One region of the Paenibacillus sp. J23TS9 genome, then DNA from elsewhere that is predicted to be linked to it. Evidence: predicted binding sites of a transcription regulator. Region 1 holds the regulator's gene; each other region holds the start of a gene.
The links. The regulator NrdR, encoded in region 1, represses ribonucleotide reductase genes. The targets are predictions, from matches to a motif close to AACACNATATATNGTGTT.
Positions count from the first base shown of each region.

Region 2: a site for NrdR is predicted at 2,452-2,469, ahead of KJS65_RS12820 (anaerobic ribonucleoside triphosphate reductase). Genes of this name have one in related genera too.
Region 3: a site for NrdR is predicted at 8,067-8,084, ahead of KJS65_RS13520 (adenosylcobalamin-dependent ribonucleoside-diphosphate reductase). Genes of this name have one in related genera too.

Region 1 is NZ_BOSG01000001.1:3,101,052-3,111,836, reverse strand. Features, by position in the region: gene polA (DNA polymerase I) at 1-1,760, shown strand, start outside; gene mutM (DNA-formamidopyrimidine glycosylase) at 1,812-2,642, shown strand; gene ytaF (sporulation membrane protein YtaF) at 2,807-3,499, shown strand; gene coaE (dephospho-CoA kinase) at 3,514-4,110, shown strand; gene KJS65_RS14555 (lytic transglycosylase domain-containing protein) at 4,107-4,679, shown strand; gene KJS65_RS14550 (alpha/beta-type small acid-soluble spore protein) at 4,747-4,965, opposite strand; gene nrdR (transcriptional regulator NrdR) at 5,162-5,638, shown strand; tRNA gene KJS65_RS14540 (tRNA-Ala) at 5,831-5,906, shown strand; tRNA gene KJS65_RS14535 (tRNA-Lys) at 5,934-6,006, shown strand; gene KJS65_RS14530 (formylglycine-generating enzyme family protein) at 6,058-6,705, opposite strand; gene KJS65_RS14525 (DUF4180 domain-containing protein) at 6,767-7,132, opposite strand; gene KJS65_RS14520 (PAS domain S-box protein) at 7,814-9,244, shown strand; gene KJS65_RS14515 (ArsR/SmtB family transcription factor) at 9,390-10,346, shown strand.
Region 2 is NZ_BOSG01000001.1:2,705,006-2,715,790, reverse strand. Features, by position in the region: gene KJS65_RS12835 (glycosyltransferase family 2 protein) at 1-440, shown strand, start outside; gene galU (UTP--glucose-1-phosphate uridylyltransferase GalU) at 448-1,326, shown strand; gene KJS65_RS12825 (GNAT family N-acetyltransferase) at 1,445-2,383, shown strand; gene KJS65_RS12820 (anaerobic ribonucleoside triphosphate reductase) at 2,568-4,376, shown strand; gene nrdG (anaerobic ribonucleoside-triphosphate reductase activating protein) at 4,448-4,927, shown strand; gene KJS65_RS12810 (EamA family transporter) at 5,177-6,094, shown strand; gene KJS65_RS12805 (GNAT family N-acetyltransferase) at 6,318-6,842, shown strand; gene KJS65_RS12800 (hypothetical protein) at 6,864-7,316, shown strand; gene KJS65_RS12795 (HAD family hydrolase) at 7,328-8,005, shown strand; gene rpiA (ribose-5-phosphate isomerase RpiA) at 8,251-8,925, shown strand; gene KJS65_RS12785 (MarR family winged helix-turn-helix transcriptional regulator) at 9,028-9,495, shown strand; gene KJS65_RS12780 (hypothetical protein) at 9,591-9,890, opposite strand; gene KJS65_RS12775 (helix-turn-helix transcriptional regulator) at 9,911-10,765, opposite strand.
Region 3 is NZ_BOSG01000001.1:2,880,017-2,890,801, forward strand. Features, by position in the region: gene KJS65_RS13495 (arsenic transporter) at 1-902, opposite strand, end outside; gene KJS65_RS13500 (ArsR/SmtB family transcription factor) at 899-1,231, opposite strand; gene KJS65_RS13505 (LysR family transcriptional regulator) at 1,463-2,362, opposite strand; gene KJS65_RS13510 (alpha/beta fold hydrolase) at 2,506-3,525, shown strand; gene KJS65_RS13515 (hypothetical protein) at 4,046-4,828, opposite strand; gene KJS65_RS13520 (adenosylcobalamin-dependent ribonucleoside-diphosphate reductase) at 5,387-7,981, opposite strand; gene KJS65_RS13525 (DEAD/DEAH box helicase) at 8,342-10,084, shown strand; gene KJS65_RS13530 (YqhG family protein) at 10,086-10,785, shown strand, end outside.

The sequences.
Region 1 (10,785 bases):
AGGAGATTAAGGTTCAAGTCATGGACATCGATCATATCCGTGTATTGGTTGATGCGCTGGATACGATAGAAGTCATGCATGTGGAAACGAATGGGGAGAATCCGCATCGCGCCGAGGTGATCGGTACGATCTTTTCCTCTCCGGAGGAGCACTACTATGTTCCGTTCGAGCTGCTGAAGGCTGAAGCGGCAGAACCGCTGCGGAAGTGGCTCGGAGATCAGGATATTCCAAAGCGCGGTTATGACCTGCACCGGACGGATCTGGCGCTGCATTGGCAGGGCATTGCGTTTGCGGGTGCATCGTTTGATGTTCAACTGGCAGCTTATTTACTGGATCCGACGGATTCCAATCAGAATATTCACGCTCTTGCTCATAAGCATGGACTGCAATCGCTGGCTGCTGATGAGGATGTCTTTGGCAAGGGTGCAAAGTACAAGGTGCCTGAAGCGGATGTGCTAAGCAAGCATTTGGCTGCCAAATGTGCTGCAATTCTGGATCTGATCCCACTGCAGGAAAGAGAGCTGGAAGGCAATGAAATGGCTTCGCTCTTTCATGACTTAGAGATGCCATTGTCACGTATCCTGGCGGATATGGAAAAGCAAGGGATATCCGTAAATAAGGATGACTTGACGGATCTGGGCAAGGAATTTGAATCCCAAATCAAAACCTTGGTCGAAGAGATTTATGAGATTGCCGGAACGGAGTTTAATCTAAACTCCCCCAAACAGCTGGGAGAGATCCTGTTCGTAAAGCTGGGTCTGCCTGTCGTCAAAAAGACGAAGACCGGCTATTCCACAGATGCCGAAGTACTGGAAAAACTTGCTCCCTATCATGATATTGTGCGCCTGATTCTGCAGTACCGGACGATTGCTAAGCTTCAATCAACATACGTCGAAGGTCTGCTGAAGGAGATTTCTTCGGAAACAGGCAAAGTGCATACGTACTATCGCCAGACGATTGCTGCCACCGGACGCCTGAGCAGTCAATTCCCTAACCTGCAGAATATTCCGATCCGTCTTGAGGAAGGCCGCAAAATCCGGAAAGTATTCGTGCCGTCCGAGCCGGACTGGTATATTCTCGCAGCCGACTATTCGCAGATCGAGCTGCGCGTACTTGCACATATTTCTGATGATACGGGTCTTAAGGAAGCATTCTTGCATGATATGGATATCCATACGAAGACGGCTATGGATGTGTTTGGTGTTCAAGCCGAGGAAGTGGATTCGAACATGCGTCGTTCGGCCAAGGCCGTCAATTTCGGTATCGTCTATGGGATCAGTGATTACGGATTGTCACAGAACCTGAACATTACGCGGAAGGAAGCCGCACGCTTTATCGATCAGTACTTTGATGCGTTCGGCGGGGTGCGCCGCTATATGGACGACATCGTAAAAGACGCGAAGCGGGACGGCTATGTGACAACGCTGCTGGAACGAAGACGTTATTTACCAGAAATTAATGCCAGCAATTTTAATCTCCGCTCCTTCGCTGAACGTACCGCGATGAATACACCGATTCAGGGCACCGCAGCGGATATTATTAAGCTCGCTATGGTTCATATGGATGCTGCACTCGCAGAGCAGAAGCTGAAGAGCCGCATGCTGCTTCAGGTGCATGACGAACTTGTATTCGAGGTACCGGAGGATGAGCTGGAGCTGATGAAAAAGCTTGTGCCTGAGACGATGGAAAAGGCGCTTGCCTTGTCTGTGCCGCTGAAAGCGGATGTCAGCTATGGAATGAATTGGTACGAAGCGAAATAATGCCCCATAGAGTACTAACTTCCGTTATAATGGGGATGAGGTGAAGTCATCATGCCGGAATTACCGGAAGTCGAGACAGTCAAAAGAACATTAAACCAATTGGTTAAAGGTAAAGTCATTGACCATGTTACCGTAAATTTGGCGCGGATTATTCAGCGCCCTGACGATATAGATCAGTTTGCTTTTATGCTTGCAGGACATACCATTCAAAGCGTGAAGCGCCGTGGTAAATTTTTGCGTATTCTGCTGGATGATTTGGTCCTGGTTTCACATCTGCGGATGGAAGGACGTTATGGTTTATACGAAAGCTCCGAACCAGTGGAGAAGCATACGCATGTTATTTTCCATTTCAACGACGGGACCGAGTTAAGGTACAAGGATGTGCGCCAATTCGGTACGATGCATCTGTTCAATCCTGGGGAGGAATTCACCGTTCCTCCGTTGTCAAAACTGGGAATTGAGCCGCTGGATGCCGAGTTTACCGTCGAGAAGTTCAAAGCAATCTTGGCGGGCAAGACAACGAAAATCAAAGCTGTATTGTTAAACCAGGCATATGTGGTCGGCATCGGGAATATTTATGTGGATGAGTCTCTTTTCAGAGCCGGCATTCATCCCGAGCAGTTGGCGAACACGCTTACGGACGAGCAGTATCATAAATTGCATCAGGCTGTGGTAGAGACCCTGGCGGAATCGGTTGAAGTCGGAGGTTCTTCCATTAAGTCCTATGTCAATGGACAAGGTGAGATGGGGAGGTTCCAGCATCAGCTCAAGATTTATGGACGTCAAAACCAACCTTGTCAGACCTGCGGAACGATCATCGAGAAATCCGTTGTCGGCGGCCGGGGAACTCATTACTGTCCGGTATGCCAGTCGATTAAGTAATTGAACTACATCTTAAAAGTAAATTAAAGCATGGGCGTGCACCCCTTGTTTGTCCCTCCCATATACTAAGATTGAATTGAACTTCAGGGAATCGGAACGTCAAGGGCCTCTCTTTCCAAACAGGCCCGGACTGGACCGTTTCATCAAGGGGAGGGAAACCAGGGGTGCTCAGTCATGTCTTTTCACTGCTCCTGCTTGCATTTGCTTTAAGCTTAGACAGTTTTGGTGTCGGGATTACATATGGACTCAGGCAGATGAAGATCTCACCATTGTCCGTAGTGATCATTTCATTATGTTCCGGTGTCATCATTTATATATCGATGCAGGTGGGCGTGCTTTTGGCCAGGGTGGTGTCACCTGATGCCGCATCCATCGTCGGAGCTGTCATATTGATTATTATGGGTTCCTGGTCTTTGATTCAGCTTCTGATTCAGAAAGAAAAGAGCCGTGAGGATAAAGATGCCGTAACGATCAAGGCTGCAGAGATTCCAGCAGTCTTAGTGAAGGAGACTGAGCAAACCGTATTTTCACTGGAAATACGTAAGCTTGGACTTGTGATCCGCATTCTGCGGACGCCGTCATCAGCCGATATTGACAAGTCTGGAAGTATTTCGGGTTTTGAAGCGATGTGGCTCGGGATCGCCCTCTCATTGGATGCATTTGGAGCGGGCCTCGGTGCTGCACTACTCGGATTCTCACCTATCTGGACGGCCCTTGTCATCGCGCTGTTCAGCGGTACCTTTTTAGTGATCGGCATGAAGACCGGCTTCCGGTTTGCATCCAGATCATGGATGCGGCATTTTACGGCTCTTCCGGCGTTATTATTAATAGCTATGGGAATAATAAAGCTGTTATGAGGTGAGTTTAGCACATGAATATCGGGTTAACCGGAGGTATAGCGACTGGAAAAAGCACCGTATCCGCTCTCTTGATAAACAAGGGAGCCCTGCTTGTTGATGCTGATGTAATCGCCCGGGAGGTTATGCTCCCGGGTCATCCCGTTTTGGCGGCCGTTGCCGATCATTTTGGACAAGCTATGATTCTTGCGGATGGTACTTTGGACAGAAAAAAACTGGGAGACATTGTTTTCCATGATCCTTCCCAGCGTCAAGCTTTAAATGATATTACGCATCCGGCAATCCGCAGTGAAATCCGTAAGCAGATGGAGTCTCTGGAACGGGAGCACCCAAACCGGCTTGTGGTTGTGGATATTCCCTTATTGTTTGAATCGGGACTTGAGCACATGTTTGAACGAGTCATGGTGGTATATGCCCCGCGGGTCATTCAATTGGAGCGCTTAATGCAGCGCAATCAATTGAACAGAGATGAGGCGTCAGCACGGATCGGGTCGCAGATGGATATTGAAGAAAAGAAGATGAAGGCAGACATTGTGATTGATAACAGCGGAGATGCTGAACTAACGGAGCGTCAAATTGATGATTTCTGGATTCAGTCAGGATACGCATGAAGTATTTACAATTTTTGCGGAAAAAGAGAGTCCTTCTCGTCCTGTTTCTCGGTTTTGTCGTTGTCCTCTTCTTCAGCACCAACTGGATGTCCTGGTTTTATCCCATTTATTATAAGGAAAATATCAGAGAGCAATCCGAGCGTTATAATGTAGATCCTTTTTTGATTGCATCCATCATCCGGGTGGAGTCCAATTACAAGCTGGGTAAAGAATCGAAAAAGGGAGCGCTAGGTCTTATGCAGCTTATGCCGGATACGGCCCAATGGGCTATGGAACAGGCTAGGATTCCGGAAGTTACGATGGATCACATCAAGCATAAGCCAGAATCCAGCATCGAAATCGGGACCTGGTACCTGAATAACCTAACTAACCAGTTCAAAGGAAACCGGATTGCGGTTATTGCGGCTTATAATGCGGGGCCTGGTAAAGTAGACGGATGGCTTAAAAAGGGAGTCTGGGATGGGACTCTGGAATCCGTGAAGAACATTCCGATCGGGGAGACGAGGCACTACATACAACGGGTAGTTTATTATTATAATCAATATACACGTATTTACAGCGATTTCTGAGTAGACAAGCAAAGAAGTATTGAAGCGGCTTTTGGGCCGCCTCAATACTTCCTTGAATACAGATGTATTATTTGAATTGACCAGCCAATTGTTGTTCAGCCAGGGTTACAAGACGTTTTGTGATGTATCCCCCGATCGAACCGTTCTCATAGGAAGTCATGTTACCTTGGTATCCGTCTTGAGGAATACTGATACCCAGCTCTTGGGCAACTTCATATTTCATTTGGTTGAGGGCTGCGGTAGCTTTAGTTACTACCAGGTTGTTAGAACTGTTGTTTTGAGCCATTGATGTTCACCTCCTCGCTGTTGGTAAAAGTATTATGTCTCAAAATTTGAATCTTCATAACTTTTTTTATATATTTTTGATTGGAAATATAAGTTATTTCCCGTGCGGCCTTATAGGAGGCGGCTTTACCGTCTTTTTAAGTGTGATTAAGCCGGAATGTAAATACCATTGTGAATGATAAAGGAAGTGAGTTTGCATGAAATGCCCGTACTGTGATTATGCAGGCACCAAGGTGCTGGATTCCCGTCCGGCCAATGATAATAAATCGATTCGCCGCAGACGCGAATGCGAGAAATGCAGCAGGCGCTTTACGACGTTTGAAATGGTGGAGGAAACGCCGTTGATCGTCATCAAGAAGGACGGAAGCCGTGAGGAGTTCAGCCGGGATAAAATTCTGCGCGGTCTCATCCGTGCCTGTGAGAAGCGTCCTGTTTCCGTGGAACAGCTGGAAGCCATTGTCTCAGAGGTAGAGAAGGCGCTGCGGAATACAGCCGTAGCAGAAGTGGAGAGCCGCCAGATCGGCGAACTGGTCATGGAGCAGCTATATCCCGTGGACGAGGTGGCTTACGTTCGCTTCGCATCCGTGTACCGGCAATTCAAGGATATCAATATGTTTATGAAAGAGCTCAAAGGATTGTTGTCCAAAAATACAATGCCTGATTCAGGCGATTAATCTCGGTGCCAGTAAGAAAGCATTAAAAAAGGACTTTAGACTGGATGTTCATGCGGAACAGCTCCAGTAACTGTCCTTTTTTTATTGTCGAGGCAGCCTCATAAGGTAATTCTTAGCTAGAAAAATGTTGCGTGAGCTTGTCTGATATGCTATATTATAGGAGTGCTCTTTTTGAAAGAGAATTGATTATATGGGGCCTTAGCTCAGCTGGGAGAGCGCATCGCTGGCAGCGATGAGGTCAGGGGTTCGATCCCCCTAGGCTCCACCATACACTTCATACAATTATGGATAGCGTGGATTGTTAGCTCAGTTGGTAGAGCATCTGACTCTTAATCAGGCGGTCCAGGGTTCGAGTCCCTGACAATCCATTTTTTAAAGAAACGGCAGAAATGCCGTTTCTTTTTGTTTCGCAATCATTCTCACGACAAAGACCGGGCAAGGCGTAATCCAAGATCATCGATGCTAAATGATGGGTGACTGCGACGACGACATGAGGCCCCACAGCCTCGCTTCTCTTCAGCCCAACTGCCACCCCGAAAAATACGGTAGGAACCATATACTTTCTCGTCATATAAATCCCAGCACCACTCCCAAACATTTCCCAGCATGTCATACAGACCCCATGCATTCGGTTCCTTTGTTCCTACTTCATGGATTTTGCCTTCTGAATTTTCCTGATACCATGCGATCTGATCAATTTCTCCATATCTATATCCGGTAGTTCCTGCTTTACATGCATGCTGCCATTCTGCTTCAGAAGGAAGGCGATATCCGTCTGATCCCCAATCGCAGATGATTTCTTCACTGTCATGATTTAATGAATAACATTCATTCAATCCGGCTTTCTGAGAAAGTAGATTGCATAAGCGAATGGCTTCATTCCAAGAAATATTCACAACTGGCCTTTGATTTCCGTAGATAGTAGCGGATGCTTTTCCCGTAATCGTACAATACAGTTCCATGGTTACAGGGTATTGGGCAAGAAGGAACGGTTTTATTTCGGTTTTCCATACCTTTTTTATTCGATCATCTCTTAATTCTATTTCTCCACCAGGAATGCTGATCATTGGATAATCAAAATCTTTCTTTAATGCATCTGACACTCCATGCGCCTCCTCAATTTCAGAGCTAACGAATGCTCAATTTATCCAGAGCTTGTTTTTCATTCGACAAGAAGAATAGATCCTTTCCTTTGTTACTTTCATAGATGAAATCTTTGAAATTCTTACTAGAATACTCAGAGAAATCACCAATGATCGCAATTTTCACGTGATAGTTAACAAACTTTTGCAATATTTCACCTGCAAGCCGCGTTTTTAAGTTGAAAAAATCCTCACATACGGCTGACTTATTTAAAATAATTCGATGACAACCTGCTTCATAATTTACGGTTGCTATCAAATCTAAAGCCGACTGAACATCCGTAATCAGCATTTCACTGCTGCTTATAACGGCAATTTCTGCATCATTCTCTTTTATTTTGGTTATTTTCATCATGTTCCTCCAATTAGCTTTTTGAGATAGTCCTTACAGATCTATCGATTATCCTCAACGTTCGTGATATTCATCCTTTCAATACCCTCAAGATCCGATACATTTGACCCTACCCTTGAGTATCCTCGCTATGAAGCGGGAGGATGTTCTTCAGTGCGACCTGCACTGCCTCAGGAATCATTGTATTCGAATTTGAGAATTGATCTTCAAACCATTATAGGCTATGAACGACTGAAAGTCTCAATAATCAAGTTATCCTTATCCAATGCTTGAAAGACACTACAGAAGCATCCTGGGTGCAAAAGGAAGCTTTCGAAGAGGTGTGAGACAAAGGAAAGGATGCTGAAAATGACGCCGTGGGTACCCCCAATCAATCTTCTCCGGAGGGAACGACCATGACCGAGATATTCTCCATGCTTCAACAGCTAGACGAAAGGCAGCTCAAGAAGGCAAAGGCTTTGATTCAAATGGCGTTTTTGGATTAATAGGAGGTATTTGGCGTGTTTTTATGATAGTATCGTAATCTCCAATAAGGAGCGAATCCTGGCGCTTAGGCAGAGCATGGCTTCAAGTTTTGATAGACATACCCTTGTTCGGGAAGGAGGCTCGCGTTCACTCGTCGAATGAAATGGAATGCAATGCAATTTGTGTATTCATATCTGGCCGTAGGAGTGTGTGCATATGGATAAACCTCTGATTGACCTCTTGGAATATTCTCATGAGGAACTGATGGGAATGTTATCGGAGCAGCAAGGCATGACGTTTAAATTCAAGAATATTGAAGGTCAGTTCATACATACATTTTGTGCGGGTCAATTATTATCCAAAATCGGATTAACGTCTCAGGAAGTGATTGGCAGACGGCTGAAGGACTTTCTCCCTGAAGATTTCGCTGCAAAAAAAGAAGTGTTTTATAGCGAGGCCTGGGAGGGGAAGGAAGAAGTAAGTTATGAAGGCGAGCTGCTTGGCGTGTCCTATTTGGCATCACTGCGGCCGATCAAGCGACAGGGTGAAGTCGTTGAAGTGATTGCCTCTTGCGTAGATATTACGGAGCGAAGGACCAGCGAAAAAGAGCTGATGGAAACGAAAGAGCTGCTGGAATCCTTATATGAGAGCTCGGTCGACGGCATTTGCATTATGGATACAGAAGGCAACGTCATTCGCATTAATCCTGCCTTTGAGAAAATATACGGTTGGTCCGAGGCTGAACTCCTTGGCAAACCGGCACCCATGTTTCCTGCACATTTGGGGAGTCGTCCTGAGGAAATTTGCAGGCTTTTGCATTCCGATAAGAAATTGATTCATTTGGAAACCGTGAGGCCGCGGAAAGACGGAGAAAATATACATGTTTTTTTAACTGTGTCCCCTATTAAAGCTGCTAATGACGATATAATCGCGCTGACCGGCATTGCGCGGGATATTTCCGAGCGCAAAAAAATGGAGGACTTTTACCGGAAGGCGGATAAATTGAATGCCGTTGGCCAATTGGCCGCCGGACTAGCGCATGAGATCCGGAACCCGCTTACTTCCTTACGGGGATTTTTGCAAATCATGCAATCCGGGCAGGTTAACAAGGCAGAGTATTTTAACATTATGCTATCTGAAATCGATCGAATAAACAGTATCGTGAATGAATTTTTGGTGATTGCCAAACCCTATCAATCAAAATTTCAAAAAAATAATCTTATCCGGATTCTACAAGGCGTTGTGACCTTATTGGAGGCCCAGGCTGCGCTCAATAATATCAAAATCATGACTGAAGTCGAAGGATGCTTTCCCTGCGTTGAGTGCTCGGAAATGGAAATCAAGCAAGTCTTCGTCAATATTTTAAAAAACGCGATCGAGGCAATGCCATACGGCGGAGTTATTCGTATTTATGCCTGTGTACAGGAAGGGAATGCTCTGATTCGTTTTGTCGACCAAGGTGTTGGAATTAACGAAAATCAGTTTCATCGGCTGGGCGAGCCTTTTTTTACGACGAAAGAAAAGGGGACGGGACTCGGCTTAATGATGTGCTACAAGATCATCGGAGATCATAAAGGCGGAATTAACATCCACAGCGTCGTTCATGAAGGAACAACATTTGATATCACGCTGCCTTTGCAGGAGTAAGGTTCTTGCAGCAAAAGCAAAAGTCATTCTTTCTTTTACATTCGAGGGCGATGGCTTTCATGCTGATCATGATGCCAACATTGTTTTTATGCTCATTATTCAGTAAAATTGGTGTAATTTATATTTTCTAAAGGAGAGCGTATGAGTGCTGGAACTTAGCTTTAACGACCCGGACAAACTGGCAAGTGTTGCCCGCGCCTTGTCGACCCGTTCCCGGATTGATATCCTCCAGCTTTTAGTTTCACACAAATTAAATGTGATCGAAATTGCTGAAGCGCTGAATCTCCCGGTTTCAACGGTGGCAAGTCACATCAAGGTGTTGGAGGGCGCAAAACTGATTCATACGGAGATGCTTCCGGCATCCCGTGGAGCGATGAAGGTATGCAGCCCCAATTATGAGGGGATCCACATTGCATTGAATATGAAAAGGAGAATTCCCAAAGGGGAATTAAACCACTATGAAGTAGAGATGCCGATTGGTCATTACAGCGACTGCGAAGTATCGCCGACCTGTGGAATGGCAAGCGCGAAAAGCGTAATATTAAATGAAGATGAACCGGCCATTTTCTATCATCCCGAGCATATTCACGCGCAAATCATCTGGTTTCGCAAGGGATATGTGGAGTATTTGCTGCCAATGGAGATTCCTCCCGAAGCAAGAATAGAATCGTTGGAGCTGTCGTTGGAGATGTGCTCCGAAGTATCGAGTTATAATAATGATTGGCCCTCTGATATTTCCTTGTGGATCAATGGTGTTGAGATCGGGACGTGGACGAGTCCCGGAGATTTCGGGGATCGCCGGGGGAAATTGAATCCCGAATGGTGGTCTGATTGGGCGACGCAGTACGGACTTCTGAAAACATGGCATATGGACTATGAAAAGACGATGCTGGATATGGAGAAGGTGTCGGATGTAACGTTACATGATGTGAATCTCGCCCAAAGCCCCAAACTGCGGTTGCGGATCGGAATCCAACCGGATGCCGTTCATCAGGGGGGCGTAAACCTGTTTGGCCAAGGGTTTGGCGATCATGAGCAGCATATTGTTATGCGAGTCAATTACACCTTCGATTCAGACGAACAAAAACCTGCGGAAAAGTAACGTCGCCGCGAGCTTAAACGGGACGTGCTTGATGGCGAATAGTGAACAAGAAAGCTTGCAACAACGAGCCTTTCTTGTTTTTTTGCGTATACAGACAACCGCCTCTGGAATCCACAGGGACATGGCTTCGCGTTCAAGCCTTCTGGCATATCCATACCGTGATTAACTTTTTAGTTACAGGAAAGTTGTAATAAATGAATTTGTTATTCACAAGCAATAGTTAAGCGGATCTAGCGTATACATAAGGACATAATTTGAAAATAACCTTTATATATAAAGGGTGTAAAGTCGTTTTTTCTAAGATAAACTTATAAGAAACCATGCCGACAAAAGATTTATAGAACACCTTGGAATTATATTAATTACATTAAACCTGAATGAAAACGTTGACAGTGTTTAGCGTCATTATTATACTTTCAATAAAGATAAAGAAAAGCAC
Region 2 (10,785 bases), 400 kb from region 1:
AGAAGAACCGCTATGTGCGGGGATTGGTCAGCTGGGTAGGTTTCCGGCAGACGGCAGTGGAGTATGTACGGGATGAACGATATGCGGGTGAATCCAAATATCCGTTGAAGAAAATGCTGAAGTTGTCCATGGACGGAATGACGTCCTTCTCCTCCAAACCCTTGAAGGCAGCAGGAATTATGGGCATTTTGATAGCTGCCGCCGGCTTCATCTACTTATTGGTGGTGCTGATTGAAAAATGGTTCACTGACGTTACGGTACCCGGGTGGTCATCACTCATCGCCCTTCAGATCTTATTCAGCGGCTGTATTCTGATGTTTCTCGGCGTGATCGGCGAATATTTGGGACGTATATACGATGAGGTCAAACAACGGCCGCTCTATATCGTCAGCGCCGTCCACACCAAAAAGCCTGAGGACCAGCAAGTGTTAAGGAGATGAGCAGCTTATGAAAATCAGAAAAGCAATAATACCCGCGGCAGGTCTTGGAACCCGGTTCCTTCCGGCAACGAAAGCACAGCCCAAGGAAATGCTTCCGATTGTCGACAAGCCTGCCATTCAATATATCGTTGAGGAAGCCGTTGAGGCAGGCATTGAAAACATCCTTATTGTAACGGGCCGAAACAAGAAATCGATCGAGGATCATTTTGACCGTTCCGTTGAACTGGAGCAGCTGCTTGCTGAGAAAGGCAAATGGGATCTGCTCAGTGAAGTGATGAATATCAGTGAAATGGTGAACATCCATTATATCCGCCAAAAGGAACCGCTTGGGCTGGGCCATGCCATTTTATGCGCCCGGCAGTTTATCGATAATGAACCTTTTGCCGTATTGCTGGGGGATGATATTATGATGTCGGACCCTCCCGCGCTCAAACAGATGATGCATGCGTATGAAAAGCACGAGAAGCAGATTGTAGGCGTTCAGAGGGTACCCCGCAGCGAAACGGGCAAATACGGCATTATTACGTATGATAAGTACGGAGACCGGATTTACCAGGTCACAGATCTTGTGGAAAAGCCGGATCCGGCTGAAGCTCCAAGTGATATTGCGGTGATGGGCAGATACATTCTGAATCCTTCCATTTTCCCTGAACTCGAAAAAATCGAGAAAGGCACGGGCGGAGAGTATCAGCTGACCGACGCCCTGCGCAGATTAGTTAGCAGCGAAGGAATTTGCGCACTGGAGCTTGAAGGTAAGCGGTTTGATATCGGTGACAAAATCGGCTACGTTCATGCAGTATTGGAAATGAGCTTGCAGCGTGAGGAACTGCGTTTGCCGGTGCTCAATTATTTATCCGATTTGATGGAACGGCAAGAATTTAAATAAGATGTAAGTGAAATATACAAAAGCTCCGGAGATTCTCCGGGGCTTCTTGGCATGAAACCGGACAGCCGGATCGTAAACTGTTAATGGAAACATATATTTAGGCAAGAGGAGGTCCAGCATGAAAAGAGAGGACCAGCTTGGAGATTCGCCAAGACTCGAACTAACGGAATCACTTCATTTATGCAGGGCGGTATCTGCAGAGTGGGAGAGGTACTGCTCCGTTTATTATCATCAGGCTGTGATTGGTTTCTTCCGGCAGGCAGGCTTCCCATCCCTCCTTCCTGCGGGATTCATACCCTTTTGGATTGAAAGCGATGGAGTGCTTGCAGGAGGTGCGGCAATTTCTTCAGGCGCCATCCACTACCTATTCGCCATTCCGCCTTTTCACATGGATTCGGGGCTGGTCAAGCAGCTTACCCATTCGATACGCCAGCTTGCAGGAGGAGACCAGACATTTCATGCTTATGAGATTCTATCGGATCAAGAGGATGTCTATATCAGAGCTGGATTTCGTCCCGACCCTCATCGATTCCGCTGGATGCAGCGGCCTGCTGCCGTATTCAACCATTTTTTCAATGATAATATAACGTTCCGCTCTCTGGAGACTTTTGAGGAGAATGGCGAGCGCAGGCTTCTTCTGGAGCGCGAAATCGGATTGTTCCTGTTCAAATATGCTGACGAAGGAGCAGGAGGAGCGCAGGAGGTATTTCCCTTTGCAGAGGTACTGATCAAGCTACGGCAGTATGCAGCTGGCAGCTCGGAGGATGTCCTGGCGGCTTCAAGTCTTGTATATGATGCCAGTACACGAGCATTAATCGGCGTATGTCTTATCGGTCTAGAGGGCTGCTGCCCGTCCATTAAGGAGCTCGCCGTACTGCCGTCATACAGAAATAGGGGCCTGGCAACAGGTATGCTGCGGAGGGCACTTACCATTTTGAAAAAGCGAGATGAGCCTTTATTACGTATCAGGGTCATGCATGGACATCCGCTTGAAGCCTTGTGTAATCAGCTTGGTTTTATGCCCGGTCCCTTGTTTTCCTCTATGAAGGCAAACTAACCCCTGAGCATGGGAGAAGTTTTCTTTTTATGCTGTGACAATATATATAGTGCCAATTATGATATTTTAATACTATATATAGTGTTGTAAGGCGTTGTCGCCTTGCATGAACACGGTGAAGGAGGAAATAATGATGAACGATTTAAACTCAGGAACCCGTCAGCTTTGGCATTCCTTTCATGATATGATCCACGCCAGCAACCTGGATTTGCTGCAGGAGAACGCCAACGTGGACGGAAAGTCACCGATGGGGTTGATGGGCAAATTCGGAAGCGAGAGTGCCAGGCTGTATGCGTATGACAATCTGTTGTCACCGGAAACAAGAGAGGCCATGGAGCAAAATATTCTCTACCCTCATGATCTTGATTTTTATGCGGCAGGGACGACGACTTGCTGTCAAATTCCACTTGGAAAGCTCCTGAGTGGAGGCTTTAACACCGGACACGGCCACATGCGCGAGCCCAAGGATATCAAGAGCGCTATGGCACTGTCGTCCATCATTTTGCAGGCAAATCAGAACCAACAGCATGGCGGACAGGCTTTTCCAATGTTGGATGCGGATCTTGCACCTTATGTTCAGAAAACCTATGATCAAAAGCTGCGTATGCTCGAGGAACTGCCTCTGGACGAAGATTTCGACCGTGAACAGGAAGCCTGGCGCATGACCGAACGGGATGTATACCAGGCATGCGAGGCTTTTATACATAATGCGAATTCCATGCATTCGCGCGGGGGTGGACAGGTTCCATTTATATCGGTCAATTACGGGACAGACACATCGGTATGCGGCAGAATGCTGATCAGGCAGCTTCTTCTGGCTACGCAGCGGGGGCTTGGGAATGGGGAAACGCCGATTTTTCCCATTCAAATATTCAAAGTGAAATCAGGCGTGAATTTCCAGCCGGATGATCCGAACTATGATTTGTACAAGCTGGCCCTGGAGACAACGGCACGCCGGATGTTTCCGAATTTCGCTTTTTTGGATACCGGGTTTAACAAGATGTACGATCTGGGGACGCGTGAAAGCGAGGTTTGTTATATGGGTTGCCGTACGCGCGTCATGGGGAATGTAAACGGAGAGGAAAACGCAATTGGGCGGGGAAACCTTTCCTTTACCACCATTAATTTGGTCCGACTGGCGCTGATATCCAGTTCTTCCGTAGAATTTGACCGGCTGCTCGAGGAGACCATGGATTCGGCAGTCAAACAGCTTCTTGAACGTTATGAGTACCAGGCCGGCAGGCAGGCAGGGAACTTTCGCTTTCTGTATTCACAGGGCGTATGGCGAGATGGAGAATATCTGCGGTCCCATGATCATTTGGAGGATGTACTCAGGCAGGGTACGCTGAGCATTGGATTTATCGGTTTAGCCGAAGCGCTGACTGCTCTTTACGGGGAGCATCACGGACAGAATGCCGAGCTTCAGCAGCGAGGGTTGGAAATAATCGGCATGATGCGCAAACGCATGGATCGCGAAATGGAGGAAAGAGGATTGAATTTCTCCCTTATTGCCACACCAGCCGAAGGATTATCCGGCAAATTTGTTAAAAAGGACCGGGATCAGTTTGGAAGCATACCCGGCGTAACTGACAGGGATTACTACACCAATTCATTCCATGTCCCGGTTTATTATTCCATCAAGGCAGCCGAGAAAATCAGCATAGAGGCGCCCTATCATGAGCTGTGCAATGCAGGTCATATCACCTATGTGGAGGTGGATGGGTCTGTCATTCATAACACGGCAGCCTTGGACCGAATCATCCGCTGCATGGCGGAAAATCAGATCGGGTACGGCTCTATCAATCATCCGGTTGATCGCTGCAAATCTTGCGGATATAACGGAATTATTGACCAGGATTGCCCGGTCTGCGGCGGTTCGGATGAGCAGATCGAACGAATCCGGCGCATTACCGGCTATTTGGTGGGGGACATGGAGAAATGGAATCCGGCCAAACGCGCGGAGGAAGCCGACCGTATCATACATGGAAAGTAAGGAGCGTGGAGCTTGTGATGGGCATGTGTGATAAAACTGCGTTCAAGCTAAACGAAAAGGGGGTGTGGATTATGGATATCGTCCATGATAGCGTGGTGGATGGGGAGGGTTTGCGTTCAGTTATTTTTTGCGCGGGCTGTTCGCATCACTGTGCAGGATGCCATAATCCGGAGTCCTGGAGTATGCGCAGCGGCAAACTCCGCAGCATCGGGGATATTGTACGTGAAGCCGGAAGCAACCCGCTCACAGATATCACACTATCCGGCGGAGATCCTTTCCTTCAGGCAGAAGGGATGAGTCAGGTCGCTATTGAGCTGAAGCGGCAGGGAAAACATATCTGGGCCTATACGGGGTATACCCTTGAAGAACTTCAGAGCAGCCTTGACGGTAATAAAAGGAAGCTGCTGGCCTGCTGCGATGTGCTCGTGGATGGAAGATTCGAGCTGCAGCAGCGGGATCTGTCCCTTCCTTTCCGCGGCAGCAGCAACCAACTCATTTGGGAAAACAAGTATGGCGCATGGAAGAAGCACGACTTATGCTGCTCTGCTTGATACCTGGCAGTTACTTTATTATGTTAACGTAGCTCATTGACGCTCGCTGAATAATGTTTTAGAATTTCATTTTGAAAGGTTCAAATCAACTTCGAGATAGCGCAGCACCCGTTTATAAACTCCGATTCGTTCGTGAGTGGCGAAATTTTAACGAAGGCTATATATGTCATCGGTTTCGTTCGCCCCCTGTCCTAACAGACGGGGGGCTTTTTGGTTGTTTGCGCAAAAACAGCTTCAGGAGGAATTAACTTGAACAAACTGAAATACTCGCTACTGATATTGATTGGAGCATGCAGTTATGGCGTGCTGTCCTCTATTATGAAGGTCGGCATGAATGAAGGCTTTACGGTCAGCCAGATGCTCGGCGGCCAATATGTTTTTGGCTGGCTGCTTCTGCTTCTGCTCATGCTTCTTTTTTCCCGGAAAAAGTTGGCTCCCAAGCAGTGGTTATCGCTGCTGGCAGTTGGAATCACCATGAGCGGAACGTCTGTCTTTTACGGTAAGGCTGTTGAGCGTTTGCCTGCATCGATTGCTGTTGTCCTGTTGTTTCAATTCACCTGGATTGGTGTTCTCATGGAAGCAGCAGCGGACCGCCGTATTCCAAGCCGAAGCAAAATTATATCCATTGTTATTCTGATTATGGGAACCTTGCTTGCAGGAGGCGTCATTGGTGAAAGCACCGGACCGCTGGATATGAAAGGTGTGGTGTACGGTCTTCTGGCCGCTTTTACGTTCGCGCTTTATATGTTTGTTAGTGGGCGTGTGGGAACGACGGTCCCTGTGTTTAATAAAAGCTTCTTTATGACGACGGGCTCAGGGGTCATTGTTTTATCCGTATTTTCTCCCGCCTTCTTGTGGGATGGCGCACTTGGAGCGGGACTATGGAAATATGCAGTCATCTTGGGCATCCTAGGGATTCTGATTCCTGTTCTGTTCTTCGCGATCGGAATGCCGAAGGTAGGGTCCGGGACGGGAGCCATTCTGGGAGCCGCCGAGCTGCCGGCTGCGGTTGTGGCATCGGTGCTTCTGGTCCATGAGCATGTAAGCAGCTTGCAATGGTTTGGGATTGTGCTTATTTTTATCGGCATTGCCGTTCCGCAAATCCGTTTTTCACGAAGAAAAAGGGTACCCGGTATCGAGCCTCAAGAAACACCCGCGCATCTTTAGTTTTTATTTCCGGATCGAGATTGATCTTCACGCTACAGGGTAATGTAACGGTGTAGACTTCTCTTCTTATTTCAGCCTCGGCCGCTTTAGCCGCAGGCTGTTTTTTTTGTATAATAGGATAAAGTGCGCGTACTGTACAATTGGAAAAAAAAGATGACTGAATTTCCAATATGAGGTAATCTAAGGGAGTTGAAATTCCAAGTATATGGGGGAAAATAGCAAAATGATCTTTAGACAGATGCAAGTCACCGAGTCCGGACTGCTCCGGCAAATCGACAGGTCGGAAACGATCGGTAAAATTTATAAAATGAATGACGGAGAACTTGAGGCAGTAGCGGCCGGACATGAATGCCCGACTTGGGATGAGGCACACTCGGTAGAATTAATTGAGCGTTTTGAAAAGGAGATTGCAGGCGGAGGCTTTGCCTACGGAGCTTTTGACGGTGAAACGCTTGCGGGCTTTGGAGTGCTTGGACACCGTTTCCGCGGTACCAATCTGGACCAGCTTCAAGTGGATCTGATGTATGTAAGCCGTTCATACCGAAGACAAGGTATTGGAACACGTATTATGATGGAACTTGGCAAGGAAGCGAAGGAACGCGGCGCATCCTATTTGTACATATCATCCACAGAGACGGAGTCGGCGGTTAACTTCTACATGTCCAGCGGCGGTGAAATTACCAGTCAGGTCGATGAAGAGCTGTTCCAGCTGGAACCCGAAGATATTCATATGTTGAAAAAGCTGTAACATGATCCAATGTTGATGTAATTGATAAATGAAATGGATGAAGGTGAAGAGTTGATTGTCTATATCGGATATGTATTGGGAGTATTGATTCTTGCAGCTTCCGGTATACTTGCCTGGAGAAATTCGAGGATTATAAAACATGACCGAAAAACAAAGGGGGCCATACCGGCAGTTTCCTCTTATACGGTACAGGTTACCCGCCAGTCTAAACTAGAGGAATCCGTCAATATGACTGCGCTCCTCGAAGCAACTTATCAGGAACCGGAAGGAATAGTGCGTGTCTGCTTGTGCCGGATGAATGGAACAGTCAGCGAGCTAAAGCTAAATCATGCCGTTCAGATCATGGAGCATACCTGTTCTGAATTCGCGGACAAAGGAGCAGCCCTCAACGTGGCTTCCTATCACAAAGCATTGCAAAATGAAGATGAAAAGTCAGCGCTAATCCGAATTGAGCAAGCTCTTCAGAAACAGTAGGGAGGTTCCACATGACAATTCATGTACAGCAAGGCGAGATCGATGGTGTGCTGTTTGATTTTGACGGGACGCTTGCGGATACGCTGCCTCTATCTTTTCACGCATTTAAGGAAGTATTCCGGAAGTATACAGGAAGAGATTATACCAATGAGGAGCTGGTAAGTCTCTTTGGTCCGACTGAAGATGGCATCATATCAGGCGTGTTAAAGGATGAATTTCTATCGGCTGAAGCCTGTGCTGCGTATTACCGTCTGTATGATGAGCACCATGAGGAAATGCTGAAGCTGTCCGCGGAAATCCGAATGATGCTGGAGGAGCTGGCGGAATATCATATTCCAATGGGGATCATTACAGGAAAAAGCCGCCGCAGTTTGGATATTTCACTCGATAAGCTCGGAATGAGGCATTATTTTGATGTTCAATTCGCGGGAGATGAGCTGAAGCGCCCGAAGCCGGACCGTGAAGGCATTGACCGGGCGATGGAAGCTCTCGGTATCCATCCGCAAGCAACCCTGTTCATTGGCGACAGTAATGCGGATATGACTGCTGGCCGGGCTGCGGGTACACGGATCGGTGGCGCTCATTGGTTTGAAGAGGTACAGAATGTATCCCTTACACCGGAGCCAGACTATCTCTTTCGCTCTCCAGCAGAAGTTGGATGGCTGGTATTGAAGAATAGAAGGGGTTAGAGATGCGGTATTGCCTAATCCTCATTACATATGATAGCTGCCACTCGGATCATTCATCACCCATTCGAGCATGCTGATCATGTCTTCCAATCGCAGCAGCTGCGCCGTCAAAGAATCATGCACTGTGCTGTCAGGACGTGCTGCTTCGAGTTGTCATCATATGTCTGATTATAGCAGGTTATAGGCAGGAACCATAACAATCCCTTGTGTATGAACTTAAATCTCATTAGAGGAGCGTGGAGTGGATGAACCTGAAACAACTGGCCGCGGAAAAAGCAGTGGAATATGTCAAGGACGGCATGAGCATTGGACTTGGAACAGGATCAACGGCTTATTGGGCAATCCGGAAGATAGGTGAGCGTGTCCGTGAAGGACTGAAGATTCAGGCAGTGGCAACCTCCAAGGCTTCGGAAAAGCTCGCGCAGGAGCAGGGTATTCCTTTAATCCCGTTTGACAGGCTTAAGGGACTTGACCTAACTATTGATGGTGCTGATGAGCTGGACCGGGAGCTTCACTTAATAAAGGGCGGCGGCGGGGCGCTGCTGCGGGAGAAGATTGTCGCTTTTCATAGTAAGGAATTGATCATTATTGCGGATGAAAGCAAATTCGTGGACAAGCTCGGCACTTTTCCGCTGCCAGTCGAGATCGTTCCTTTTGCAAAAGAATGGACGATGGCCTCACTGGAGGAGATGGGAGCGAGGCCCATGCTGAGAACGGAGGATGAGCATATTTTTGTGACGGATAACGGCAATTATATTGCTGACTGCCGTTTTGGTGCTATTGAGAATCCGAAGGAGCTTCACCGTGCGCTGCTGGCACTGCCGGGCGTAGTAGACAACGGTCTTTTTATCGGACTTGCGACCCGCGCCGTCATTGGTCGAAGTGACGGGACCGTGACTGTGGTGGAGAGCGAAGGATAAGTCAGAGAAGCCTTCATCCGGCGTTATAACATAATGGAGATTGACAATTTCGCAGCTTTAGATTATCTTTGCATTAAGATAGTACGTTTGGAGGTTTCCTGTATGGCAGATAAAACGAACAATGACGACATGTCCCTGGAATTATTTATTGTACTCGCACGCGCCTATAATTCGGTAGTAGCCCACTCCACCCGCGATATTCAAAGTCATGGTCTGAATACCACCGAATTTGGCGTGCTGGATCTGCTGTATCATAAAGGCCCGCAGCCTTTGCAAAAGATAGGGGAGAAGGTGCTGATCTCCAGCGGAAACATTACCTATGTAGCCGATAAGCTCCAGAAAAAAAATCTGCTTGTCCGAAAAGCATCCCCGGATGACCGCCGTGTAATATTCGCGGATTTGACGAATGAAGGCCGGGCATTCTTCGAGCAGATTTTCCCGCATCATCAGCAGGTGCTTGTTCATGCCGTCGAAGGCCTTAGTATGGATGAGAAGAAGCAGGCCGCAGAGCTTCTGAAAAAGCTGGGACTCTCCGCCGAAGAAAGCTTCAAGATGGGCCCCATCGATTAGAAATAGACAGTTTTCTATATTTGAGCATGTGCATCAAATCCAAAACAGCCCTGTGACCATCCAAGCGGATAACAGGGCTGTTTTTCGTATTTGTTCTATAGCTTGAAACGCTGCACCTGATCCTCTTGTCCTTCCTGGAACAGAATCTCCTTTTGCCTTGGTCCAATGAGATCAAAATGAGGAAAGGGATAGCGGTTGTGTATATAACGGGAGGGCAGATCATGCTGTTCACACCATAATATCAGACGCTGCAGATCCGAACATCCAACCTTGGTTACGGTCGTGATGCCGGGAAATCGCGGATCCAGCCAGTAATGGGTTAAATACGCGATTTCCCCCCGTTCGACTGTCTTTTTCCACTCATTAAGTTCCTGCCGGTTAATGCCAAACGCCATGGTTCATCCTCCCCAAGTTATTAGTTTACGGAATCCGCTGTTTTACTCATCAGCTGTTTGAGCTTGGCTTCTGTTGAAGAGCCTGCCGCAGGTGTATAAATACTGCAGCGGAGGTCAGCACTGCCCTGAACCTGCAACGAAGTCAAATCGAAAAGCATCTTTCCCATTTTGGCATGCCGGAATTCGATGACAACCTCGGGTGCGCTGCTCACCTGACAATGCTTCCATAAAGGCAGAAATTCATGATCAACCTGTTCCATTTCGCGTAAAAACTGTTCATACCAGGCATCCTCCACATATTGTCCGTAATAGGAGCGGAAAATGGAGAGAAAGCCCATCACAAAATGCTCCCAGTTAACGGCTAATCGGCGGAACTCCTTACGGGTAAAGAGGAGACGGATCATATTCCGCTGCTCTGCGGGAATCCGGTCGAATTCAAGAAATACATGGGATGCGGCCTGGTTCCATCCTACAATCTGACAGTGACGGTCGGAAATGATCGTAGGGCAGTAATGAAGCTCGTCCACAATTTTTTGCAAGGAAGCGCTGATCTGAGGTTCTTCCAGCTGAATCAGTCCCGCTCCAGAAGGAGCCTCCATGGCGAGTGAAAATAAATACTTCCTTTCATCAGAGGTCAGCCGGAGCGCCGAGGCGATACAATCCAGCACAGAGGATGATACATTGATATCCCTTCCTTGTTCCAGCCAGGTATACCAAGTATTGCTGACTCCAGCGAGCTGGGCAACTTCCTCTCTGCGAAGCCCGGGTGTGCGCCTGCGGCCTCCGGGGGGCAGGCCAACAGATTCTGGTTGGATTTTGGCGCGCTGGGATGTGAGAAAAGTGGAAAGCGCCTGTAAGCGGGTATCGCGGTTCATGAAATATGGCCACCTTTCCT
Region 3 (10,785 bases), 220 kb from region 1:
CCCACATTACGAAGACCGTGCACAACGACATACATGCCAATGGAGAAGATAACAACTGCCCACGGAGCCCCTTTAACCAGCTTCCATGTATGAATAGCAGGACTTTTGCGTGCCGCCAGGATAAAGAGGATGGCAACCACACCAGCAATCACAGAAACCGGAACTTTTATAAACTGGCTCACCAGATAGGCAACAAGTAAAACAGCTAAGATGACCCACGAAATTTGGAACAGCTTCTTGTCTTTGATGGCTTCTGCCGGTTTTTTAAGCTGTTTTAAGTCGTAGTTACCTGGAATGCTTTTACGGAAGAAGATAAACAAGACCAAAAGGCTCGCCAATAGTGAAAAGAAGTTCGGAATGATCATCCGGCTGGCATATTCGACAAAACCAATACCGAAATAATCAGCAGACACAATATTAACAAGGTTACTGACGACAAGCGGAAGTGATGTCGTATCCGCTATAAAACCACTTGCCATAATAAAGGGCAAAATCATTTTCTGATCGAATTTGAGCGCTCGCACCATCGCTAGCACAATTGGTGTTAAAATAAGCGCGGCGCCATCATTGGCAAAGAAAGCTGCCACGGCTGCTCCAAGGAGAACGACGTACACGAACATTAGCTTACCTTTACCTCGTGCAAGCCTCGCCATATGCAGCGCTGCCCATTCAAAAAAGCCGATTTCATCTAAAATGAGTGAAATCAAAATAATGGCAACAAAAGCAAGCGTGGCATTCCATACAATCCCTGTAACTGTACCTACATCAGAGAAACTTACGACTCCAAAGATGAGTGCAAGAACAGCTCCTGCGGATGCCGACCAACCGATATTGAGCCCTTTCGGCTGCCAAATCACAAAAGTAAGCGTAAGTAAAAAAATTAAAACGGCTATAACTGTCATACTTCCTCCTGAGGACTGCAGCAGTTGTTATTAAGACAAGCTACTTTGTCTTTCATAGATGGCAAGTGTTCATAAATGCACTGCACATAAGCTTCTGCTGCGGGATTTAACGAATAATATACCCACTGACCTTTTTTCCTTTCATTCAGAAGACCAGCTGATTTTAGTTTTCGCAGATGCTGGCTGGCATTGGGCTGCGACATACCAATAATGTCGGTAATGTCGCATACACAGAGCTCCTGCTCTTTAAGCAGTGCTACAATTGTCAGCCTCGTTTTATCAGCTAATAACTTATAAGCCTCCGCCATTTCCTGTATCTTTTGTTCCATATGTAGCACCTCCTAGCGTTTGTATGGTTGAGTCCAATATTTACTGATATAACTATATAATGAATTACTTATATAATCAACGACGAATATATCAGGGTGTTGTAAACATGAAAATAGCCCTAGGCTTATCACCCAGGGCTTTATTACTTATAATTTTCCGATCATATTGATAGATAATCCACCACCAATTACAATGGCGTCATACAGGATGTTCTTTATTTTGTACATAAGCTATTTCTCATTCTGTAAACGAAAAACGTCCCTTGTTGATTCTATGAAAGATAACATGATGGGTGAAAGCCACTTGTCTTTGTGCCACAACATCTGTGTATAAACCTGTAAGTCCGGAATTAGCCATGGAAGAACAACGAGTTCTCCGCGTTCAACTTCGGATTGTACAACAATTTCAGGAAGAAAACCGATACCAATTCCCGAGATCGCACATTGTTTAATGGCTTCAGCACTTTGAAACTCTAGATACGTGATGCTATCAATGCCCTCTTTCTCAAATGACCGGTCAAACATCGTTCGATATGGACAACCCTTTTCATTGGTCAGGAACACTTCTTCATGAAAATCTTCCAACTGCAGCGTATTTCGCTTAGCAAGTGGGTGATCTGGAGCTGCTAACAAACGGAAATTTTCTTCTACAAGTGATTCCACGACAAGTCCGCTTGAGCGAATAGGTTCGTCTAGCATATAAACGATATCCGTGGTTCCCTCAAATAACGTTTGCTTGAGCACTTGATTAGGAACTGAGCGAAAGATTAGGCGAACTCCCGGATGTTGCGAACGAAACCGTTGGAAGACAGGAGGAAGCCGATAGGAGCAGATAACCTCATTCGCACTTATCGTTAGGGTACCACTTAGTTTTTCATTGTCATGGACAACACTACGAGCTTCGTCCAATTTTTCGAGTACGCCTTGGGCATGCGTTAAAAATCGTTTGCCCGCAGTTGTAAGAGCGAGTTGCTTGCCCAACCGATCAAAGAGGCGAACACCCAACTCATCTTCCAATGCTTTAATTTGCATCGTGACGTTGGAAGGAACGTAGCTCAGCACTTCTGCTGCCCTCGTGAAATTTAATGTTGCTGCAACCGTGCAAAATGTATTCAGTTGGCGCAATTCCATCCGATGCTCTCCTTTATCTTTCAATTTTATTGAATGCTATCTTGAATTATATTCACTTTTATTGAGAGTACCACGGCTTTATACTAAGCACAAGAGATCACACTGAACATGTGGTTTTTCATTTTGAAGGGGGCGACCATACGATGGATTATGAAATTTTTAAATTGGGTGATGTCATTTTACAATCAGGAGTGACGTTACCAAACGCTTTTATCGCTTATAAAACTTATGGAAAATTAAATGAACAGAAAGATAATGTTATTGTCTATCCTACGGCTTTTGGAGATCAGCATGTTCAAAATGAATGGTTAATTGGCGACGGGATGGCGCTGGACCCAGAGAAATACTTTATTATCGTTCCAAATTTGCTCGGCAATGGACTCTCTTCCTCTCCCAGTAACACGCCTCATCCATTCGATCGAGCTAACTTTCCACAGGTAACCATCTATGACAATGTTCAATTACAGCACCAACTGCTGACCGAGAAATTCGGTATCCAAAAGATTGCTCTCGTCGTAGGGTGGTCCATGGGCGGCATTCAAGCATTTCAATGGGGTGCAAGTTACCCAGAGATGGTCGAACGAATTGCACCTTTCGGAGGAATCGCCAAACCATGGCCTCACACCTATGTGGTGCTGGAAGGTGTAAAAGCTTCACTGCTATCTGCAGTCGGTTTCGACTCAAGTAAACTAAATCAATTAACTTCTGCAGATATGCGCCCCGTTGGCCGGGTCTATGCGGGATGGGGATTATCCCATGCGTTTTATAGAGAGGAACTTTATCATGAGATGGGTTTTGAATCATTGGAGGATTTTGTAGCTGGTGTCTGGGAAAATAGCTTTATGAATATGGATCCGCATAATGTTCTGTCCATGCTATGGACAGGCCAGCATGCAGATATTAGTGACAACCCCTCCTATAACGGAGATTTTGATAAAGCGCTTAAGAGCATAAAGGCTCTTGCCTGCATCATGCCAGGGAGCACAGACCTCTTCTGCACAGCGGAAGATAATGAATATGAAGCGGAGCGTATTCCTAATGCTACCTTTAACCCAATACAATCGCTTTGGGGTCATTTTGCCGGTCGTGGAATCAACAGTACCGATAATCAATTTATTGATGATAATCTAAAACACTTGTTGTCACTTAGCACAAAAAAATAGATCGTAACTTGCATTGGCTGTCTATCAGGCATAGCAAGATTCCCTGTTCTTTAGCCCGGTTATCTCTCTCCTGAATTAACGACCTAATGGATCGTATTTGAGGTCACCAGAACTTACTGGTTCGACCTCTTTTTTCTTTGGTCGTAATTGATTCAACGAATTCTGCGAACGCTAAAATTCTAGTTTTTATCCACATTAAATGAAACTAGGATTAGTAAACAAAAAAACTGTAGTAACATTCTCTTTGTTCTTGATTTTCCCAATCGTAAGCCCAGTTCTCTGGTCAGTTAAAGATCATGATTCCCCTCTAAAGTCCATGTAAGCTAAATCCCAATAGAGAAATGCATACTTATGAATAAATATAGATTTCTCACTTATTATGACAACGCACAGGAGTGATGATGATGGACTAGGTTATGTACCCAACTCTCATGCTCTTCTCCATCCCAGTTATAAATTAAATGTTATGTTTGTACCAAATAAGTGATAGCCAACCTTTGAAGGTTAATAATTCGACTCTTTAATTTTCTCGTCTACATTGTCCGGCACTTTCCTTTTTAGATAAATCCTTTTCTATTCCAACTTTAATTATTTTAACACCATTTTCTGGAGTGTCACTCAACGTAACATGGATTCTATCGTAGGGAATATCACCATGATGTGCACTATAATTTAACGCACTCACATGAACAATATGTCTTCTTGTATCCCCGTTTATTCTTTCAATTTTATCTATTCGGGGACACATGATAAAATTCGAGTAAGTTTTATCGAAATAAGGATAGTATCTGGAGTATAAAGTCTCTTCAAGCAGCTCGTCTTTAGAAGCTCCTACACTTTCATATTTCCACCCGACTAATAGCCAGTCGAACAGTTCTCTGGATTGCAATCGAACCTTTTTACTGTTCCAGGTGTATATAACCTCACCTTCCGCTAGCGTGCATATCTTTGTTTTGGATGAAGATAAACAATTATATGCAGGTTCAATAACTGAAACATTTCCGTTTTTCATGTTTATTCTCAAATTCGGGAGAGTAGAGGTTTTATTAAGCTCAAATTCAGTCGGTCCAACGGAAAGGTTTAATGTATTTATCCAGTTGATAATCTTATAGATGATTACTTCTTCATACCCATCATTTTCTCTAAATAAGCGAGAACGACCGTATAAACCGTTTACTTTAACAGATAAAATATCCTCTCGTGTTAGTAACGGTTTCTGTAATTGAAAATCTGCATTTGTAATATCTATTTGGAAAAATAACCCATAAACCACAACAAGCAAAAGTAATACCCACTTTTTCATAAGACCATGCCTCCGAAGAAGATTGTAGGTAATATTTATAATTTTTCCCTAACAATAAATTTACATACCCAGCATCTGTTCAAACAGCGTATGAATAAAAAAACCGAAACTACATCCAACAACCAATTAAAAAGCAACCCACTAAAATTTCAGTGGGTTGGAAATTATTTTAGCGTTAATATCAACAAAAACCAGTCGTGGCGCATGTTTAACTAGCCTACATTCCAAACTTTATTATCATTTTTGCAAACCTTTTGAAGTATTACATTGATGATAGGACCATTTTAAACACGATTTTGCGAATGATAAATTCATTGTTTATAAAACATATCGCAATATCTTTGAAAATATCTATCTCGATTTTTTTGAAATAAAACTGTGGCAAAAATGTTACAAAAAAGGACTGTCTCAATGTTTTTGAAACAGCCCCTAAATACAACACGGATTTTATTGTTTTTTTGTCTCAACCGTTTTGAATGTTATCTCAATCTGCTCGACGGTCGACAATTAGCTCCCACACACGTATATCATCTCTTAAAGTCCATCACTGCAGCTTCCTTACGAGCACTTACTGTAACCGCAGTTGCCGCAGGTTTTGCAGCCCTCGATATTAATCAGCGTCGCGGATCCGCAGGACGGGCAAAGATCTCGCGAAGCTTGTGGATCATCGTAGCGGTGATCATGTCCGCCGCCGTGATCTACGGTTTCTGGTGCCAATGTTGCAGCAACCGGTGCCGGGTTGTGATCCTCCTCGTAGCCTGACTGCACATGGGTTTCAAGCGCCTTCGCCACAGCATCTGCGATGGATTCGACACGGTTGGCGCCAAAGCCGATCGCACCGGAACCTCCGATTCCTTTCAGATGCTTGATCAGCAGCTCGACCTTCTGACCGTGATCTCCGTATCGCAAGAACAGGGAGCACACACGCCCCAAGGCTTCCGCCATCGCAAACACATCAGAACCGGCTTTGCCCACGTTCAGAAAAATCTCACTTGGAATACCGTCCAAATCATTAATTGTGATATATGCCATGCCAAATGGCGTATTAATCTTGTATGTTGCCCCGCGCAGCACTTGTGGGCGGCGCTTATACTGCTTGTCAACGACTTTTGTACCAGACTCATTCAGAACAGCCGGCAGTGTCTTAGCGGCTGCGGGCTCCGCATATTCTGCTTCTTTCGTGCTGGCCGCTTCATTGAGGGCTGTCTCCGGCTGCTTATCTTCCTTCTTCTCTGTTTGCAGCACCTGCACGTCGCGGCTGCCGTCACGATAAATGGTTACGCCTTTGCAGCCAAGATCGAATGCCAACTCATAGAGACGCCCTGTTTCTTCGACGGTGAAATCTGCCGGACAGTTCGCAGTCTTGGAGATGGAGCTGTCTACCCAGCGCTGGATTGCTGCTTGAGCACGGATATGATCCTCTGCGGACAGATCCATTGCGGTTACGTAGTAATCCGGCAGTTCTTCGCCAGGATGCGCGTCCAGCCAGTCCTGGGCAATCGGCACGAACTGTTCGTCAAAGCCCAGGCGGCTCTGGCGGAAGTATTTGAAGGCAAAATACGGCTCGATACCTGTTGATGTGCCTACCATGGTTCCCGTGCTGCCCGTTGGCGCCTGAGTAATAACCGTAACGTTGCGCATACCGGTTTCCCGAACGGCTGCTTCTACCTCAGGATACACCTCGGTCATATTTTTCATAAAGCCGCTTTGGAGATACAGTTCCGCGTCGAACGCCGGGAAGGAACCCTTCTCCCCTGCAATTTCAGCCGATGCCAAATAGGCTTCACGGGCAATAAATCCATACAGCTTATCCAGGAATTCCATGGATTCCGGGCTGCCGTAACGGATATTCAGCTTGATCATCAGCTCAGCCAGACCCATCGTGCCAAGGCCAACGCGGCGCTCATTCTTTTGGTTCTCTTCATTTTCTTCAAAATGGTACGGCGTCTTGCTAATGACATTATCCAGGAAACGTACGGAATAACGTGTTGTCAGAGCCAGATCATCCCAAGCCACATCATGCTTTTCTTCATTATAGAATTTGGACAGATTCATGGCCGACAGGTTGCAGACACCCCATGCAGGCAATCCTTGCTCACCACATGGATTCGTGCAGATGATCGGATTGAAGTACCAGCTGTTGGACATCTGATTGTAATATTCCATGAATACGACACCCGGTTCTGCGGATTTCCATGCCGATTCAATAATCGTATGCCAAATTTCGCGCGCCTTGACGGTGCGGTAATGAATTACGCTGCGACCTTCCTTCTTCCATTTGTCGAGATCGCCGTCCCATACTTCGTTGTAATCCGGCTCTGTTGTATCCGGGAAGACCAGATCCCAGTCGAGATCCTCTTTAACTGCCTTCATAAAATCATTGCTCACGCAAACGGACAAGTTTGCATTGGTGACCTGTCCCATCGTCTGCTTGACGGTGATGAAATCCAGCACATCCGGGTGCCAATCATTGATCATCAGCATCAACGCGCCTCTGCGGCTTCCGCCCTGCTCAATGAGTCCAGTCGTGTAGCTGAACAGGCCTCCCCAGGATACTGAGCCACTGGAGGAACCGTTAACCCCCTTCACGACCGCTCTGCGCGGACGCAAAGAAGACAGGTTAATGCCAACGCCCCCACCGCGCGCCATAATTTCTGTCATCTCGGACAGTGTGGACATGATCCCGCCGCGGCTGTCTTTTGGCGAAGGAATGACGTAACAGTTAAACAGCGTCAGTTCCTCGCTCGCGCCTGCGCCCGCAGCAATACGGCCGCCCGGAACCAGCTTCCAGTCGTCCAGAATGTAACGGAATTTCTCCTGCCATTCTTCTTGAAGCTCTGGGGTTTCCTCCACGGATGCCATCGCTCCCGCCAAACGGTCCCACATCTCTTCCGGTGTTTTCTCTATATTTAAAGTCAATTTATCCACATGAGATTCGACCAGCTCACCCCTACGGGTTTTGACCGTCACGATGCTGCCTTCACGGTTCACGATCTCGCCGACTTCCTTGGTAGGAAACTTCGGATCGTCCTTGGTCAGCACGAGGACAACGTCCCCAACCTTCGCATGGCTGGTATCCGGGTCCTTCCAGGCATAGCGGTCCAAAAAGATTTTTTCACTCAATCCCTCGAGCTTTTGTTTTTGCTGAATCATACCCAAATGAAACAACCTCCCATAAAATAATTGGTATTATTCCATAAACTAAATATAAGGCATTTAATCGATTTTTCGGTCATCACGTACAATATATTGTGTTCGCTACTCATTATACTATACCACATATTGTAACACTACAAAGCTGCCTTGAAATTTAAGGCATGTAAGCTCTTCAATAACGGACAACCTCATTTTTTCTCCATCAATCTCACTTTTTTGACAACGGGTCTTTGAAAATATTCATGAAAAACTTTCCTGTTCTTACGGTTACCATTCATTTCAGCCCTGTTATGAACTCTTTCGTTTACGTGCATACTACACATACGTATGTATACGAAAAATGAAGGAGGTACGGGCATGAATACTTCCCAAATCAGTGGAAGCGGACAGTCTCAGGACCTTCCGGTTCCCTTGCACATCGACCGCGGCTGGCTTGAGCAGCTGAATAATCGCCTAGAAAAAGGCGGCCCCTGGGGAGACTGGCGGCTCGCACAGCTGGCAATCCAGGGAGAAGAAGCACGCCTGGTGACCAGCTTTGATGAGTTGCAATGCCTGAAGCATTTGCAGGGTCTGTCCCCGCTTCCCCATCAACTGGACACTGCGCACAAGGTACTGTTCGAAATGTCCGGCAGAGCTATTTTGGCCGATGAGGTCGGACTTGGTAAAACAATAGAAGCCGGAATGATTTTAAAAGAATATATGATCCGCGGGCTTGTATCCAAAGTGCTGATCCTCGTCCCGGCATCGCTGGTATTGCAGTGGGTGCGGGAGCTAAGCAGCAAATTCGGCATTCCAGCCGTAGCTCAAAAAAAGGCGTATACCTGGCATTCCGATGTCGTGGTGGCTTCCATAGATACGGCCAAACGCGATCCTCATAAGGAATTTCTGCTGGAGCAGGAATATGACATGCTGATCATCGACGAGGCCCATAAGCTGAAAAACAAGAAAACGACAAACTACCAGTTCATTCAGAAGCTTCGCAAAAAATACTGTCTCCTGCTGACAGCCACTCCAGTGCAAAACGATATGAGTGAGCTGTTCAATCTCATCACCTTGCTGAAGCCCGGACAGCTTGGCCGCCAAGGCGACTTCGCTACCAATTTCGTGGTCGGCAAACGCCAGCCCAAGAATCAGGATCAGCTCAAAGACGAGCTCGCCAAGGTCATGATCCGCAATCGTCGGGGCGAGGGACCCGTTCATTTTACCAAGCGGAATGTGAGTAATGTCAGCCTACAGCTTTCGCCCGAAGAACAAGCGTTATATGACGGTGTGACCGCCTTTGTCAAAGACCAGTATAAGGCTTCCGGGGGGAATCTAAGCAGTATGCTGTCGCTCGTGACCCTGCAGCGTGAGGTATGCAGCAGCCGTGACGCCGTGTTCCTCACCCTCGTGAACCTATCGAAAAAAATCCCGGATGAGTCGCCGCTCACGGCCAAGGTATGGGAGCTGGTGACCGCCATTAAGGCTATTAAAGCGAATACCAAGGCCGAGAAAACGATTGAGCTGATCAAGCAGATGAATGAAAAGGTCATCGTGTTCACCGAATACCGGGCCACTCAGGAATACCTGCTTCAGTATTTTCAGACACATGGCCTGACCTGTGTTCCTTATCGCGGCGGCATGAACCGGGGTAAAAAAGACTGGATGATGGACCTTTTCAGAGGACGCGCCCAGGTTATGATTGCAACCGAGGCAGGCGGCGAGGGCATCAATCTTCAATTCTGCCACCATATGATCAACTTCGACCTGCCATGGAATCCCATGCGCGTGGAGCAGCGAATTGGACGTGTTCACCGTCTCGGTCAACAGAAGGATGTGCAAATTTACAACCTTTCTACTTCCGGAACGATCGAAGAGCATATCCTGCATTTACTCCATGAAAAAATCAATATGTTCGAAATGGTCATTGGCGGTCTCGATGTCATTCTCGAGCGTTTTGAAAAACAGGAATCCCTGGAAAAAAGCCTGTACAAGTTGTTCCTTGAATCTGATTCCAATGATGAAATCCGGCAGAAGGTAAGTACGCTCGGCCAAACACTGGATCAGATCAAGCGCCAGGTCGTTTACGAAGCCGAAGCAATCAGGGAGGAAGAAGCTTAGCATGAGCATGTCACCACAGCAGGTTCAAGAGCACATGATGACTTATCTTGAAAGTACGGAATGCCAGATCATCGAAAAGTCCCCGTTCCATGTGACAGTCAAGCTGTCACCGCAGGCGGACAAGCAGCTGACTAACCGTCCTTATTACTGGGGATTTGTTGAAAGAACCGGCGTTGAACCGGAGACTCTTTCTTTCACCTTCGTCTTTGACCCCGAGCAATACGACAAAAACGAACAGACCCATAGCGATCCACAATCGCAGCCTCAGCAGGACAGTATTCTATCCCGTTATTTCGGTACGGCGCCTATGGTGCCGCGAATCGGTCCGGGACGAATCCAGCGTGAGGATGTGACATATGGCAGCAGCAGGCTCCAGCAAATCTGGAACGCCGCCCGGCAGGAAGGCTCCGCTCTTTATCTCTTCGAGCAGCCCGCTGCTCTGCAGCGTGAAACGCTCTTCTCTGCCGCCTATGAGCCATGGCTCGGGGTATGCTTCAAAGCCGAAATGGCCTGCGATGTGAAAAAGGAAGAGCTTCATTTTGTCGGAATTTCGCTTGTCTCGGGCAGGATCATCTCCCATTTTCCTGAACGGTTAAAAGGTCTGACCATGAGCCCCCGTCTGCCCGAGAACATCCATATACAGCCAGCGTCGATATCACTATCCCAGGCTTCCAGCTCGCTGGAAGCCTATATGACCCGGT